DNA from 4 places in the Streptomyces sp. NPDC003035 genome. Region 1 is predicted to be linked to each of the others. Evidence: riboswitches for the same ligand, from Rfam matches in the RefSeq annotation. Region 1 holds a riboswitch; each other region holds the start of a gene.
The links. A riboswitch is a leader RNA that binds a small molecule or an ion and turns the genes downstream of it on or off. The one in region 1 is predicted to bind cyclic di-AMP.

Region 1 (3,955 bases):
CTTACGGAATGTACGTCCTGTACATTTTTGACGAAGACAGGAGGCCTCCCATGGATGCCCGCCACGTCCTTCCCGAGTTCACCGAGCGCACCGGCTCGGGAAGCCGGACCCTCGATCCGTACTCCAAGCTGCTGGAGGAGCGGATCGTCTTCCTCGGTACGCCGATCGACGAGACCTCGGCCAACGACGTCATCGCCCAGCTGCTGCACCTCGAGTACGCCGACCCGGACCGGGACATCTCGCTCTACATCAACTCCCCCGGCGGTTCCCTCAGCGCCATGTCCGCGATCTACGACACGATGCAGGTCGTCACCTGCGACGTGGAGACCACCTGCCTCGGCCAGGCGGCCTCCACCGCGGCCGTGCTCCTCGCGGCCGGAGCGCCCGGGAAGCGGCTCGCACTGCCCGGCGCGCGGGTCGTGCTCCAGCAGCCCACGACGGACGAGCCGTTGCGGGGGCAGCTCAGCGATCTCGACATCCAGGCAAGGGAATTGCTCCGTCTGCGCGCGATGGTGGCCGGGATGCTGGCGACCCACACCGGCCGGAGCCGTGAGCGGATCGACGCCGACATCGACCGCGTCACCGTTCTCGACGCCTCGGCCGCGACCGCGTACGGTCTGGTGGATCACGTCGTCCAGAACCGCGCGGCGTCCGGCGGCGCCGGGGCGAGGTGAGCGGGAGATGGTTCCCGAGCCGCCGCCACTGCCCGCCCTGACGCGCGCCGAGGGCGAGTTCGTCGACGCCTACCTCGATGTCGTCGATCTGCTGGGACGCATCAATCCATCCAGGGCATCGCATACCTATGGGGCGCTGCGCGCGGCACAGGCCCTGGTGGGGCGGGCGACCGCGCTGCGCGAGGCGCTGACGGTGATGCACGGACGCGGCGAGAGCGAGGTGCACGCGGAGACATTGGCCCGTGCGCTGCGGACGTTGGACGGGGAGCGCCGCGCGGAGCGGGTCACCGTGCCGGGAACATCCGCGAGTTGACACATCCGCGTGTCGTGTCGAGGTCCACTCGGGGCATCGTGGCGGCAGAAACCCTCCCCCGTTCGGCGTAGTCGACGAATCGACTTATGTGCGGGGTGAGTTGCGCAGCAGGTGTACACATCTGGTGGAATCGGGCGTTCCGTCGCTGGTGCGAGCCTCGTCGGCCAAACCCCGCGGAGTCAATAAACATATCTGTCCACCCAAATGGATCAGTCGTGAGCAGCCTCACATAGTGTCGTTTCAGCTCGGATTTCGCCCTGAAAGTGGGTCAAGATCCCTCACGACGACAAGCCCCCGCCACCGCGGCGGGGCGGTCCGGGCGGACGCCGAGTCCTGCCGCCGTCCCGGATGTCTGGTCGACAGGAGTGGATCGGCAGGAGTGGAGGACCCGAGCAGTACGGGACGGCCGCCCAGTGGGGCCGTTCCTCGGGGTGAAGCCGCAGCCGCGGCCGGGCGACTTCGCCAGCCCGAACCCGACAGGTCATCCTTCACAGGCGGCTGACGAAGGGTTGCGCATGACTGCGCAGATTCATGTCCCGTCCCTGCTGTCCCGGGCCGGAGCCGTCTCGGCTCTCACCCTCGCCGCCGTCGGCGGCACGATGCTGGCCCCAGGTGTCACCTCGGAGGCCCAGGCCGCGACCTCGTACGCCGGCAAGGCGCTGAACATCGCGGCCTCGAAGAAGGGATCGCCCTACAAGTACGGAGCGTCCGGGCCGAACCGGTTCGACTGCTCGGGGCTCACGCTCTACTCGTACAAGAAGGCGGGCAAGTCGCTGCCCCGTACCGCGCAGCAGCAGTACAACAAGACCCGACACATCTCCGCCTCCAGCAGGCAGCGGGGGGACCTGGTCTTCTTCCACTCGGGTGGAAGGGTCTACCACGTGGGCATCTACGCCGGGAGCAACAAGATCTGGCACTCGCCGAAGCAGGGTTCCTGGGTGAAGCTCGACAGGATCTGGTCGTCCAAGGTCTATTACGGCCGGGTCCGATGACCGCCGGGGGGTGTGGTGGCGCCGCCGCACCCCCTCCACAGCCGGCTCAGTTCCCCGCGAGGGGAGCCGACAGAAGGGTCAGGCCCAGGGCGGCGAGCGCGCCGCCCGTCACCCCCTGCACGGTCCTCGCCGTGCGCGGTCGGCGCAGCCAGTGGCCGAGCCGGTCCACCAGAACGGCCACCAGGGGGAACCAGAGCAGGGCCAGCAGCACCACGATCGACGCGAGGAGCAGCGTGCGCGGCACGACCGCGACGCCCTCCGGCACGAACTGCGGCAGCAGGCTCAGGAACAGCACCGGCGCCTTCGGGTTCAGCACGTTCGCCAGGAACCCCTGGCGCAGCGCGCGGGACACCTTCGCCTCCCCCGCGCGGTCGGCCGGCGGCTCGCCCGTCGCCCGCAGCGCGCCCCGCAGCGCCTGGACGCCGAGGTACAGCACATAGGCGCCACCGGCGATCTGCAGGACCCGGTAGAGCGAGGGCACGGCGAGCAGTACGGCCGCGAGCCCCGCCACCGCGAGGGCGGTGTGCACCAGAAGGCCGCCCGCCACGCCGACGGCCGAGGCCACCCCGGCCCGCCGGGAGGCGAGAGCACTGCGTACGACGACGGCGAAGTCCGCGCCCGGCATGGCCACCATGCCCGCCGCGACCCCGATGAAGGCGATCAGCTGTCCGTCCATGCCCCTCAGCGTGCCTGCCGGGAGCCTTTAGTGTGTACTGGCAATCTTGTGGGTCTGCCCAAAGGAATCCTTTATGCAGGATCTGGTGCGGCTCGCGGCGCTGGTGGCCGTCGCCGAGGACGGCTCGATCACCCGGGCCGCCGCCCGGCTCGGCTACACCGCGCCCGCGCTCTCCCAGCAGCTCGCCAAGCTGGAGCGGGAGGCGGGGGCCGCGCTGCTCGTCCGGCATCACCGGGGCGCCCGGCTGACGCCCGCCGGTGAACTGCTCGTCACCCGGGCGCGCCGGGTCCTCGACGAGATGGAGCGGGCGCGTCACGAGCTGGCGCAGCTCAGCGGGCTCTCCGGCGGGCGACTGCGGGTGGGCACCTTCACCACGGTGGGCATCCATCTGCTGCCACCGGTCCTCAGCGCGTTCCGCCGGGCCCACCCGGACGTGGAGCTGACGGTCGCCGAGTACGAGCCGCCTGGCGGGGTGGTCGCGGTGGCGGAGGGCCAGGCCGATCTGGCGCTCACCCACGCCTACGAACCCGCGGAGTCCGCCCCGCTGCCGCCGGGTGTCGTACTGGAGCCCCTGCTCGTCGAGGAGTTGGTCCTGGTCACGGCCCCGGGCCATGTGCTGGCGGAGGGCTCGGGCCGGCTGCCGATCGCGGAGCTCGCCGGTCAGCCGTTGATCAGCAGCGCACCGGACCATCCGCCGAGGCGGGGTGTGGAGGGCGCCCTCGCCCGGGCCGGCGCGACCCCGTCGGTCGTCTGCCGGACGCCGGGCTACGCGCTGGTGTGCGCGCTCGTCAGCGCGGGGCTCGGAGTGGCGGTGGTGCCGGAGATGGTCGCCGCGATGGCGTCGTCGCCGCTCGGCGTACGGACGTTGGAGCCGACGTCGTTCCGCCGGACGATCTCGGTGGCGCACCGCGGAGAGCAATCGGGCCCGGCGGCGCGGTCACTGCGGGCACTGCTGCGCGCCGGCTTCGCCCGGGGCGCGCACGTGCAGTAAGCCGGAGCGCGTACGTGCCGGTGCCGTACGTGTGCCGGTGCCGTACCGGCTACGAGCCACGCGGCAGATCGGCGTACGGCGTAACATCACGGCCACCCCGGGCGGACCCCGGGCCCGTCACGCTGCCCAGCCACCCCAGAGCCACGCTGTGCAGGCCGCCCGCCCTGACGGTGGGTGCTGACGCCCTCCCGCCTACGCTGCTGCCATCGGCCAACTGAGCGGCTGATCAAGGGTTTCAGGGGGGGGACAAGTGCAGATGGACAACGCGACTGAGGTGTTCCCACCACTGCAGGCGGACGATCCGTCCGT
Region 2 (3,955 bases), on a different contig from region 1:
CGCCGAGCTTGTCGGTGATGGCCTTCCAGCCGGCCCAGTCGTCCTCGAACAGCGGGTCCTCGATGGAGACCAGCGGGTACGCGTCGACGAGCTCCGCGTAGTAGTCGGTCATCTCGGCGGCCGAGCGGGTCTTGCCCTCGAACTCGTACGAGCCGTCCTTGTAGAACTCGGACGCGGCGACGTCGAGCGCCAGCGCGATGTCCTTGCCCGGGACGTAGCCGGCCTGCTTGATGGCCTCGAGGATGAGGTCGAGCGCCTCGCGGTTGGAGCCGAGGTTCGGGGCGAAGCCGCCCTCGTCGCCGAGACCGGTGGACAGGCCCTTGGTCTTCAGGACGGACTTGAGGGTGTGGTAGACCTCGGTGCCCCAGCGCAGGGCCTCGGAGAAGGACTCCGCGCCGATCGGCGCGATCATGAACTCCTGGATGTCCACGTTGGAGTCGGCGTGCGAGCCGCCGTTCAGGATGTTCATCATCGGAACGGGCAGCAGGTGCGCGTTCGGGCCGCCCAGGTAGCGGAAGAGCGGGAGGTCGGAGGCCTCGGAGGCGGCGTGCGCGACGGCGAGGGAGACGCCGAGGATGGCGTTGGCGCCGAGCGAGGCCTTGTTGTCGGTGGCGTCCAGGTCGAACATGGCCTGGTCGATCAGGCGCTGCTCGGTGGCGTCGTAGCCGACGAGCTCCGGGCCGATCTGCTCGATGACGGCGAGGACGGCCTTCTCCACGCCCTTGCCCATGTAGCGGCTCTTGTCTCCGTCACGGAGCTCAATGGCCTCGAACGCTCCGGTGGAGGCACCGGACGGAACGGCAGCACGGCCGGTGCTGCCGTCGTCGAGGCCGACCTCGACCTCGACCGTGGGGTTGCCTCGGGAGTCCAGGATTTCCCGGGCTACGACGACGTCGATGGACGGCACGAGCATCTCCTTCTGGGATGTGACGCTAGATGTGACGAACACTTGTGCAGGGTCGCTTCGGCCTTGCGACAAGAGCCTAACCGGCTCCGGGGCTCCGGCCAGCCGGGCGCCCGCCCGCTGGGACGAAAAAGGACCCAAGGGCATGCATCCCGGGGCGAACGACCCCGAAGCTACCTTCCGGTAACGCGGACCTCCGGAAGGCGGAGCCCTCGGGAAGGGGGAGCCCTCGGGAAACGCGGAACCCCGGTCCGGCGCGCACGGGGGAAGGGCGCGCCGGACCGGGGTGGTCACCGCGGGAGGGTCGGAGGGACCGCGTGAGCCGCCGGACTCACGCGAACCGCCGGGCTCACTTCAGGTGAAGCTGCTGGCCCGGGTAGATCAGGTCGGCGTCGTCGACGACGTCCTTGTTGAGCTGGAAGAGCTTCTCCCAGCCACCCTTGACGTCGTGGGCGGCGGCGATCTTGCTCAGCGTGTCGCCGGCGACGACCTTGTACTCGCCGTCGCCCTTCTCGACCTTCTTGCCGGTCGGGGTGGTGACGGTCTTCTTGGACTCGGCCTTCTTCGGGGCGGTCCGCGTCTCGCTGCGGGTCGTCGGCTGCTCGGCCTGACGCTCCTGCTTCGGGGCGGCCTGCTGGGCAGGCGCCTCGACGGCACCGGTGTCCGGGGAGGCGCTGGAGAGGCCCACGCCACAGCTCGGCCAGGCACCCTTGCCCTGACCGGCGAGGACCTTCTCGGCGATCGCGATCTGCTGCGACTTCGAGGCCTGGTCGGCGGTGGCGGCGTACGCGGTGCCACCGTAGGCGGCCCACGTGGAGGCGGAGAACTGCAGGCCGCCGTAGTAGCCGTTGCCGGTGTTGATGGACCAGTTGCCGCCGGACTCGCACTGGGCGACGGTGTCCCACTCGGAGGCGGTGGCGGCCGAGGCGGACCCGGCGGTCATCAGCGGGGCGGCGACGGCGACACCGGCGACACCGGCGAGGGCGACGGCGCGGGTGGCCTTGGAGGGACGGCGGTGTTTGCCCTTGGCGGAAAACAGCATGGGAAATCTCCTCACCGACGCCTACGAGGTGAGCTGTCGGGTTCGGGCCATGTGAGTTGCCCGGCCGCGCGACCTAGCGCGCGGCTTCACCCCAAGCCGCTCCGTCGGCCGTCTGTCTCAACGGCCGGGGGCGGCACTTACCTTGGGTCCCCCGCTCCTGCCTTCGGCGCATGACGCGACGACTGTTCCCATCGGCCGACGGCAGGATTCGGCGTATCGGTCGACGGGGCCCGCGGTGGCGAGCGGTGATGACCGTAGACACAGACCCCTCGGAAGTTCAAAGACGTCCATTGGGGAAAAATCGCCCGTACGTGCTCCGGGACGAAGGGTGTTTACGCAGGTGAGAGGTGACGGAAGCAAAGTTTGCGGACGTGATACGCCAGTTGCGACAAAGAGACCCATGTCTCACTTGCACAGAACTGGACATACAGAATCTAACTAACCCTTGGATCCGGGCAGACCGATCGTCAGATCGAGGCTCTGGCCAGGCAGGATCAGGTCCGGATCGGTGCCGACCGTCGACCGGTTGGCGTCGTAGAGGGCGCCCCAGCCGCCGGGGAGTTCGTTCTCCTGAGCAATCTCGGTGAGACTGTCGCCCGGCTTGACGGTGTATGCGTCCGAAGTGTCCTTGGAGTCCGCTACGTCCTCGGAGCCCCCGGAGTCCGTTCCGTCCGCAAGGTCCGCATTGTTGGCATCCTCGCCCGGCGTCACCCCACCTGTCGGCGCGTCAGTCGGCGAGGTGCCCGGCGAGGTGCTCGGTGACGCGTGACGTCCCGTTTCGCCAATACTGCCCGGATTGACCGTCTCCTCCGGGGCCGCGTCACCGCGGTGCTTGCCGGTGCCTGACTCCACCGGCACGGAGGGCGTGGTGGGTGCGGTGGGCGTGGCGGACGTGACGGGCGCCTCCGTGAGGGCGTCCGGGGCCGGCGTCGCGGGCGCGGTCGTCTCGGGAGTGGTGGCGTCGGGGGCCGCGGGGGCGGCCGGAAGGCCCGCGGTCAGGTTCGACTCCGGGAGGGGGGCCGTGGACTCCGGCGGAGCGACCGCCGGACCCGGGTCGACACCGGGAGCGGCGCCGTCGTTCGTCAACCCGGCGATCGGGGCGCAGGTGGCCCACTGCATGGAGCCCGCGGCGAGCGCCTTCTCGGCCACCGCGATCTGCTGGGCGCGGCTGGCGAGATCGGCACTGGTGGCGTACGCGAGGCCGCCGTACGTCTCCCAGGTCTCCTGCGTGAACTGCAGCCCGCCGTAGAGCCCGTTGCCGAAGTGGGCGCTCCACAGGCCGCCCGACTCGCACTCGGCGACCCGGTCCCAGGTGGCGGCGTCGGCGGCGGAGGCGGAGCCCGCGGCGAGCAGCGGCAGAGCGAGGGCCGACCCCGTGACGCCTGCGGCGACGACGATGGCGGGGGCCTGGCGGGGTCTGCGGTGTCGACCGTTCCCGGAGCGCATGCGGAGTGCCTTTCGCGTGACTGCTGAGGTGACGGTGAACGTAGCGGCATTCGAACGTCAGTCACAAGTCGATGCAGCGGAGATCACGTAAAAGTCACAGTCTTGACGGGCCGTCAGCTCACAACTCGGTCGAACCGCACCGGAAGGGTACGCAACCCCCGCATGATGAGGCCTCCGCGCCACCGCAGATCGGCCGGATCGGCGGCAAGTCGCAGCTCCGGCAGGCGGGTCAGCAGCGTGGCGAGCGCGATCTGGCCCTCCAGCCGGGCGAGCGGGGCACCGATGCAGTAGTGGATGCCGTGCCCGTACCCCAAGTGCTGGTTGTCGCGCCGGGACAGATCGAGGGTGTCCGGCTCGTCGAAGCGCGCCGGGTCGCGGTCGGCGGCGGCGAGCACGACGAGGACCGGGTCACCCGCAGGGATCGCCTGCCCGCCGATGGTCAACGGCTCCCTGGCGTACCGCCAGGTCGCCAGCTCCACCGGCCCGTCGTAGCGCAGCAGCTCCTCGACCCCGGTCTCCAGCAGGCCCCGCTCCCCCGCCGCGAGCGAGGTCTCGAGACGCGC
Region 3 (3,955 bases), on a different contig from region 1:
AGGTCTGGACGAGAGGTCACTGCCCCGTCGGCTACGTCCCTCTGGAGACGCTGCCGCGCTCAGAGGGGCATGAGGTCCGGGCGCTTGGCCTCCACGTGGTCGCCCGAGCTCTCCCCCCGCAGGCGCCGCCCGATCCACGGCACCAGGTACTCCCTGGCCCATTGGATGTCGTCGCGGCGCACCTCCAGGGTGCCCCGGGGCGGCACCGGCGGCCAGACCTGGTCCGGGTCGGCCGGTACCTCGATGCCGAGGACCTGGGCGGCGCGCAGCGCGACCCGGGTGTGCCCCTCGGGCGAGAGGTGCAGCCGGTCGCTGTCCCAAGCACGCCTGTCCTGGACGGACTTGAGCGACCACAGGTCCAGGACCGGGCAGCCGTAGCGGTCCGCGATGGCCCGGACATGGGCCGTGTAGGTCGCGATCTTGCCGCGCAGATGGCGCAGCACGGGTACGTCCCGGGTGTCGAAGCCGGTCGTCACCATGACCGTGCCGACGGCCGAGGTCAGCTCGGCGACGGCGCGCTCGAAGCGCTCGGCGACGTCGTCGGGGTCGCTGCCGGGACGGATGATGTCGTTGCCCCCCGCGCAGAAACTCACCAGGTCCGGGGCGAGCGCCTTCGCCCTGGGGACCTGCTCCTCCACGATCTGATCGAGGAGGCGGCCGCGTACGGCCAGGTTGGCGTAACGGAATGCGTCGTGCTCCGGCAGCTGGTCGGCGAGCAGCACCGCGAAGCGGTCCGCCCAGCCGACGTACTTCCCGTCGGGCCCAGGATCGCCGACGCCCTCGGTGAAGCTGTCACCGATCGCCGCGTACGACCCGAACACGCCCATGTCTCTTGATCTCGAATCGTCTGCCACGGGAGCACATCTTTCCCTTACGCGTGTGACCTACGCGACCGTAAGGAGGGGTTGACGACAGGTGAGATACGCCACCGGTCAAGATTGCCCCAAGCCGGAATACGCCGAGGCCCGGCACACGAGTGCCGGGCCTCTCTGGCGTTGCGTGGATCAGATGCCGACGCCGTGCTGACGCAGGTAGGCCAGCGGGTCGATGTCCGAGCCGTAGCTCGGCCCGGTGCGCATCTCGAAGTGCAGGTGCGGACCGCTGGAGTTGCCGGTCGAACCGGACAGGCCGATCTGGTCGCCGCCGCCGACGCTCTGGCCGGCCGAGACGGAGAGGGAGGAGAGGTGCGCGTACTGGGAGTACGTGCCGTCCGCGTGCTGGATGACGACCTCGTTGCCGTACGAGCCGCTCCAGCCTGCGGAGTGGACGGTGCCCGCGCCGACGGCCTTCACGGAGGTGCCGGAGGAGGCGATGAAGTCGACACCGGTGTGGTAGCCGGAGGACCACATGGAGCCGGAGGCGCGGTACGGCGTGGAGACGCCGCCGGAGACCGGGGCGACCCAGCCGGAGGACGCGGCCTGCGCGGGGGCGGCCGGGGCGGCCTGGGTGGACTCCACCGTGCTGCGCTCGGTGGAGCGCGAGCTGCGGGACTCGGCCGAAGCGGAGGAGGACTTCTCCGCCTTGGGCGCGGCCTTCGGGGCGGCCTTGGGGGCTGCCTTCGGGGCTGCCTTCGGGGCGGCGGCCTTGGGCGCGGGCGCCTTGGCCGTCGACTTGGCGCCGAGGGTGAGCTTCATGCCGGGGAGGATCAGCGAGGGGTTCTCGCCGACGACCTGGCGGTTGTCCTGGTAGAGCTTCTTCCAGCCGCCGGCCAGGTGGTGCTCGGCCGCGATCTTGGACAGGTAGTCGCCGGGGACGACGGAGTACGTCTTCGGCTTGGCGGCGGGAGCGGCCGGGGCGGCGGCCGGAGCCGCGGCGACGGCGGCGACGGCCTGCTCGGGCGTCACGACCGGGGCGCCCTTGTCGGCGGCGTGGGCTCCGGTCGCACCGAGGAGCGGCAGGGCGACGACGGCGCCACCGGTGCCGGCGGCGACGAATCCGCGCGTGATCGGGTTGACCTTGGGACGGCGATGCTTACCCTTCGCGGGCATGGCGAATTCCTCTCCGTCGCCTGCGAGGTGAGCTGTCGGGTTCGAACTGGAGATGTTCGGCCGCGTTCTCACGCGGCTTCACCCCGAGCCGTCCGGATCGACCGGTGCGGCGTACTTACCTGGGTCCCCCGCTCCTGCCATACGTGGGTGGGTGCGGATTCCGGACGGTGGCAGGATTCGGCGGTCCGACCGGATTGACGGTGACCGTAGACGAGCGGGGCCGACCCGAACAAGCCACCGTTTTTCTTTCGCATTCACCGCCTTGCCATTCACGCCGAATTCCGGTCACCCTCCGTGGATACCGGAACCCTGATTTCCTTTTCCGGTAAGGGGATTGGCCGGAATGATCAGGCACGGTCCGTGACCTTTATGACGCTGCTCACGCGCCGGATCCCATCTCCCCTGCAATCAGGGCGCGTTATATCGAAGGAGTCAATTCGGACAGAACACCCATTCCTCTACCCGGGGGTGTGCGGAGCCGACCCCACCCGGGATGATTGCCTCAGGAACCGATTCCGATCCGCCAACCTTCAGGAGCACTCGTGACGCAGCAGCTGCCGCAGGTCCCGTCGACCGAACCCGAGCTGGCCGGGGTACGCAACTTCCGGGACGTGGGCGGCCTGCCGACCGTGGACGGCCGATCGGTGCGCTTCGGGCGCCTCTTCCGCAGCGGCCACCTCGCGCACGCCACCGAGGAGGACGCGGCCTTCCTCTCCACCCTCGGGCTGCACACGATCTTCGACTTCCGCAACCTGGCGGACCGGAAGGTCGAGGGCCTGGACATCGAGCTCCCCGGTGTACGAAATGTGAACATACCGCTCAACGACCCGGCCGACGGCAAGGAGTTCTGGAAGCTGGTCAGCACCGGCGAGCTGGAGCAGCTGCGCGCCGCCCTGGGCGACGGCAAGGCGGCGGACCGAATGTCCGATTCGTACCGGAAGATGATTGTCGAGCGGACGGCGGAGCACAGCCGCATCCTGCACGCGATGGCCGAGGACAGCGTCCCCGCGCTGATGCACTGCGCGGCCGGCAAGGACCGGGCGGGTCTGTCCATAGCCATCTCGCTGCTCGCGGTGGGCGTCGAGCGCGAGGCCATCGAGGCCGACTACGTGAAGTCGAACGACCCGCACCGCCGCTACAAGGTGCGCCGCAGCTCCACCGCCGTGGACGCGATGTCGCCCGAGGTGATGGAGCTGCTCAGCCCGCTGTTCGACGCGCGCGTGGAGTACCTGCGGGCGGCGCTCGAGACGATGGAGCAGACCTGGGGCACGGTCGAGAGCTACCTCTCGGACGGCCTGAAGCTCAGCCCGGAGACCCGGGAGCGGCTGCGCGAGCGGCTCGTCGCCGAGGCGTGAGCCGCCCCGGGCGCCGCCGCCCCGTCCGCTACCGGTTCTGCCCGCCGAGCACGAACAGCAGGTAGAGGAAGGCGGCGAAGAGATGCCCCGCCACCAGATACGCGAAGAGCCGGAGCACGAGCCCCTTCGGGAACCTGCCCTCGCCGCGTTCCTCACCGGTGGTCGGTGCGGACTTCTCGGACATATCGGCCCCTTCCGGAGGGCTCAGCGCGGATGCGGGGCTCCGTCGCCGAGGCACAGCTCGGCGGCGGGGCTCTGCATCAGCGTGTGGACGAAGAGCAGCTCGGCCCCGCCGCGACCGGCGGCTCCGATGCGGTGCGGGGTGAGCGAGTCGAAGTGAGCGCTGTCCCCCGGGTCGAGTACGTGCACGGCGTCGCCGAGCGCGAGGCGCACCCGCCCTTCGAGGACGTGGAGCCACTCCTCTCCGGGATGGACGCGCACGATGTCGGACCGGGTGGCGTACGGCACGTGGACCCGGAGCGCCTGCAGGGCGCGGCCGGGGCCTCCGGCCTGGCGGTAGATCCAGCCGTCGGCCTCCACGGGCTCGGACCGGCCCGCCCGGACGATCGGGTCACGCTCGGGCGGAGCCTCGCCGAGGAGCTCGGAGACCGT
Region 4 (3,955 bases), on a different contig from region 1:
CCCGGACCCGTGGCCCAAGAAGCGCCACCACAAGCGGCGCCTCATCCAGCCCGAGTTCCTCACCCTGCTCGCCACCCGGATGAAGCCCGGCGCCGTCCTGCACTGCGCCACCGACTGGGAGGAGTACGCCGAGCAGATGCTCGAGGTCCTCTCCGCCCACCCCGACTTCGAGAACACCCAGGCCGACGGCGGCTACGCGCCCCGCCCGGCCTTCCGCCCCCTCACCCGCTTCGAGGGGCAGGGCCTCGACAAGGGCCACGTCGTCCACGACCTGCTCTTCGCCAGGAAGTAGAAGGCCCGGGCGGAGAACGCCCGGAAGCAGAACGCCCGAGGAGAACGCCGGGAGCGGAACTCCCTCGCGGGGTGTCAGTCCACCTCGTTAGGGTCGCTCACGTGTCGAACCACGTTCCCGTCCCGGCCAGGGACACCGAGGAGCCGGACTTCCCGGCCGTGCCGGACCGCGCCCAGTGGCGCTACCGGCCCCGTCGCGCCTTCTGGCGCAGCAAGGTGGTCCGGATCGTCGCCGTGGCCACCCTGCTCGCGATCTGCGCGCTGGTGATCCTGGCGATGGTGCGGGAGCAGACCGGCACCGAGGGCTTCCTCGTCGGCCTGGGCCTGGCCGTCCTGCCCGTCCCTCTGCTCATCGCCGCGTTCCGCTGGCTCGACCGCGTCGAACCCGGCCCCTGGCGGAACCTGATCTTCGCGTTCTGCTGGGGCGCCTTCGCCGCCGCCCTCGTCGCGATCCTCGCGAACTCCTTCGCCGTCCGCTGGATAGCGACGGCCACCGCCGACCCGGCCTCCGCCGACACCCTCGGCGCCACGGTCGTGGCGCCGGTGGTGGAGGAGAGCGCCAAGGCGGCCGCCGTGCTGCTGATCTTCCTGCTGCGCCGCCGCGAGTTCACCGGTCTCGTCGACGGGGTCGTGATCGCCGGCCTCACCGCCAGCGGCTTCGCCTTCACCGAGAACATCCTCTATCTCGGCCGGGCTTTCGGCGAGGACCAGGAGATCGGCACGTCCGGCATCGGCGCGGTGACCGCCGGGACCTTCTTCGTACGGATCGTGATGTCGCCGTTCGCGCATCCGCTCTTCACCGTGCTCACCGGACTCGGTTTCGGCTTCGCCGCGCTCGCCGCCCGGCGTCAGCGCGTGCGGCGCGTCCTGCTGCCGGTGACCGGCCTCGTCCTGGCGATGGGCATGCACGCGCTGTGGAACAGCTCGGCGTCCGTCCTCGGGCCCTTGGGCTTCTTCGTGGTGTACGGCATGTTCATGGCGCCCGCCTTCGGTCTGCTGACCTGGCTGGCGATATGGAGCAGGCAGCGGGAGCTGCGCACGATATCCGGGCAGCTCCCGGCGTACGCGGCGGCCGGCTGGCTCTCCCCTGCCGAGCCCCTCGCGCTGTCCTCGATGCGGGCCCGGTCCGTCGCCCGCGACTTCGCCCGTCGTACGTACGGCGGGCCGGCGGCCACCGCGGTCGGGGAGTACGAGGCGTTCGCGACGACCCTCGCCTTCCTGCGCCACCGCGCGGAGCGCGGAGCGGCCGGCCCGGACTTCACCGCCCGCGAGCAGGAGCTCCTCCACCACCTGTGGCAGCGCAAGGCGGTCGCCTCGCCCGCGCTGACGTACGCGGCACGGGCCACCGGCCGCGTCTGGGCGCCGCCGCAGTACCTGGACTACGGCGGCTACAACCCGTACCGCAGCTAGGACGCCCGGGAGACGGCCGGCGACCCGGCCCGCCGACACCCGCCGGCGACCGAGACCGTCGGCGACCGAGGCCGCCTGCGACTCAGACCGACAGGCCCTTGTCGCGCAGCCAGGCCGCCGGGTCGATGCCGTCGCCACCCGAGGTGTGGACCTCCAGGTGCAGGTGCGGGCCGGTCACGTTGCCGGTCGCGCCGACGCGGCCGATCGTCTCGCCGGTGCCGACGGACTGGCCCACGCTCACCGTCATCGAGGACAGGTGCGCGTACCAGACCTCCGAACCGTCCTCCAGCTCCAGGACGATCCGGTAGCCGTAGGAGCCGGACCAGCCCGCCGAGGTGATGGTGCCGCCGTGCACCGCCTTGACCGGGGTGCCGGTGGGCGCCGCGAAGTCGAGGCCGGTGTGGTAGCCGGAGGACCACATGGAGCCGGACTGCCCGTACGTGGAGGTGAGGGTGTACGAGGAGGTGGGCAGGGCGTAGCTCGCGGCGAGCTTGGCCAGGCGCTCCGCCTCGGCCTTGGCCGCCGCTTCCTCCTCGGCCTTCCGCTTCGCCTCGGCCGCCGCCTTCTCGGCCGCGTCGGCCTTCACCGCCGCCTCGGCCGCGGCCTTCTCGACCGCCAGCCTCTCCGCCTCGGCCTTCGCGGCGGCGTCGGCGGATGCCTGCTGCTGCTCGGCCTGCTGGAGGATGCGCGCGCGCAGCGCCTCGCCGGCGTCGGCGGTGGCCTCGGACGCGGAGCCGCCGTCGGTCTGCGTGGCCGCGTCGGCTTCGGCCGGAACGGTGAGGGAGGCGGTGAGCGGCTGCGGGTTGTTCGTCCCGGAGCCCGTCCCCTGCGCGTCCTCGCCCCCGTCGGAGAGGAGCTCGCCGACGCCCGGCAGTTCGGAGGCGTCCGGGAGGTTCAGGTCGGGGAGGGATATGGAGACCGCGGGCTTGTCCTGGGCGGTGGCCATGCCACCCGCACCGACCGCCGCGATGACACCGACGCCGAGGACGGTGGACGAGCGGGCGAAGCCCGACCGCTGCTTCACGACCCGGTGGCGGCCACCGGAGCGGGACTGCTGACGGAGCGACTCCTCGGTGGGGTTCCACTCCCCCCAGGTCGTGGCGTCGTCGTCCGAACCGGCGGCAGCCGACGCGCCGAACGCTTGGAACCCGTCAAAAGTGTCTTCGGGGGCAGGGGTGTTGGACGCCACGGAGGCGCACTCCTTTCCTTCCTTACCGCCTACCGGGTTAGCTGACGGGTTCGGAGCAGGAAGGTCTCCTACCGGCACGGTCGCACGAGTGCGAAAGTGCCCGATTCACCCCAAGTAGTGGGTCCCCGGTTCCTTTTCAGGATTCGGCGCGTGCGCACGGTGCCGTCTCTTGCGACGGCTGAAACGACCGCGCTGCGTTATCGAACGTTAATAGACACGAGGGCCGGATTCCAAGCCGTTCCGGATGATCATTAACGGGATTGGACAGGTACGGGCCGATTTGGGCCCGCATCCTCGAACAACCAGCGAGACCCGCCAAACTGACGGTGTATCAATTGTTATCGGAGCGGTACGCCGCCACTACGCATGGTCACGGCACCACCGGCATCGTGCGCCGCCGCTCCGGCTGCCCCGCCGCCGGACGGCTCACCGCGAGCAGCGCCATGTCGTCCGTCGCGCCCCCGCCCGTGTACCGGCGGACGTCGTCGACGAGCGCGTCCAGAAGCTCCTCGGGCCCCGGGAAGATCCGCCCGGAGAGCCGCTCGGCGGGATCGTAGAAGTCCCCCGAGGCGTTGCGGGCCTCGGAGAGCCCGTCGGTGTAGAGGAGCAGCGTCGCGCCCGGCGGATACGCGGACTCGTCCGCCCGGTCCGGCCAGGCAGCCAACTCCCCCATGCCCAGCGGCAGCGCCGGCTCGGTCGGCTCCAGCAGCGTCACACCCCCGTCCGCGTACAGCAGCAGCGGCTCGGGATGACCGCGGTTCACCACCCGTACGCGACCGTCGCCGCGCGGGATCTCGGCCAGGACGGCGGTGGTGAACCCCTCGAAGGCGTCCAGGCCGTCACGGCGGGTCCCCTCCCGGGCCAGCGCCCGCTCCAGGCGCTGGGCGACGCCCTCCAGCGACGCCTCCTGCTCGGCCGCCTCCCGGAAGGCGCCGATGACGACGGCGACGGCCTCGACCGCGTCGAGCCCCTTGCCCCGTACGTCACCGACCACGAGCCGTACCCCGTACGGCGTGTCCTGTACGGCGAACAGGTCGCCGCCGATGAACGCGTCCGCCTGCGCCG

Region 2: it holds a riboswitch for cyclic di-AMP, as region 1 does, so the genes downstream of both, ACFYV5_RS27300 (transglycosylase family protein) here and ACFYV5_RS12345 (C40 family peptidase) in region 1, are expected to answer to the same signal.
Region 3: it holds a riboswitch for cyclic di-AMP, as region 1 does, so the genes downstream of both, ACFYV5_RS03715 (peptidoglycan DD-metalloendopeptidase family protein) here and ACFYV5_RS12345 (C40 family peptidase) in region 1, are expected to answer to the same signal.
Region 4: it holds a riboswitch for cyclic di-AMP, as region 1 does, so the genes downstream of both, ACFYV5_RS16540 (M23 family metallopeptidase) here and ACFYV5_RS12345 (C40 family peptidase) in region 1, are expected to answer to the same signal.

What each region holds. Positions count from the first base shown of each region.
Region 1 covers NZ_JBIAPJ010000003.1:606,216-610,170, forward strand. Annotated here, with positions in the region: gene ACFYV5_RS12335 (ATP-dependent Clp protease proteolytic subunit) at 51-674, shown strand; gene ACFYV5_RS12340 (hypothetical protein) at 682-987, shown strand; cyclic di-AMP (ydaO/yuaA leader) riboswitch at 1,302-1,499, shown strand; gene ACFYV5_RS12345 (C40 family peptidase) at 1,503-1,979, shown strand; gene ACFYV5_RS12350 (LysE family translocator) at 2,026-2,655, opposite strand; gene ACFYV5_RS12355 (LysR family transcriptional regulator) at 2,729-3,646, shown strand; gene ACFYV5_RS12360 (serine/threonine-protein kinase) at 3,903-3,955, shown strand, end outside.
Region 2 covers NZ_JBIAPJ010000009.1:90,344-94,298, forward strand. Annotated here, with positions in the region: gene eno (phosphopyruvate hydratase) at 1-907, opposite strand, end outside; gene ACFYV5_RS27300 (transglycosylase family protein) at 1,254-1,946, opposite strand; cyclic di-AMP (ydaO/yuaA leader) riboswitch at 1,950-2,125, opposite strand; gene ACFYV5_RS27305 (transglycosylase family protein) at 2,385-3,392, opposite strand; gene ACFYV5_RS27310 (cytochrome P450) at 3,506-3,955, opposite strand, start outside.
Region 3 covers NZ_JBIAPJ010000001.1:824,681-828,635, reverse strand. Annotated here, with positions in the region: gene ACFYV5_RS03720 (SGNH/GDSL hydrolase family protein) at 60-854, opposite strand; gene ACFYV5_RS03715 (peptidoglycan DD-metalloendopeptidase family protein) at 1,005-1,988, opposite strand; cyclic di-AMP (ydaO/yuaA leader) riboswitch at 1,993-2,181, opposite strand; gene ACFYV5_RS03710 (tyrosine-protein phosphatase) at 2,531-3,343, shown strand; gene ACFYV5_RS03705 (DUF6126 family protein) at 3,372-3,527, opposite strand; gene ACFYV5_RS03700 (XRE family transcriptional regulator) at 3,548-3,955, opposite strand, start outside.
Region 4 covers NZ_JBIAPJ010000004.1:694,070-698,024, reverse strand. Annotated here, with positions in the region: gene trmB (tRNA (guanosine(46)-N7)-methyltransferase TrmB) at 1-292, shown strand, start outside; gene ACFYV5_RS16545 (PrsW family intramembrane metalloprotease) at 394-1,701, shown strand; gene ACFYV5_RS16540 (M23 family metallopeptidase) at 1,784-2,890, opposite strand; cyclic di-AMP (ydaO/yuaA leader) riboswitch at 2,902-3,049, opposite strand; gene ACFYV5_RS16535 (PP2C family protein-serine/threonine phosphatase) at 3,261-3,955, opposite strand, start outside.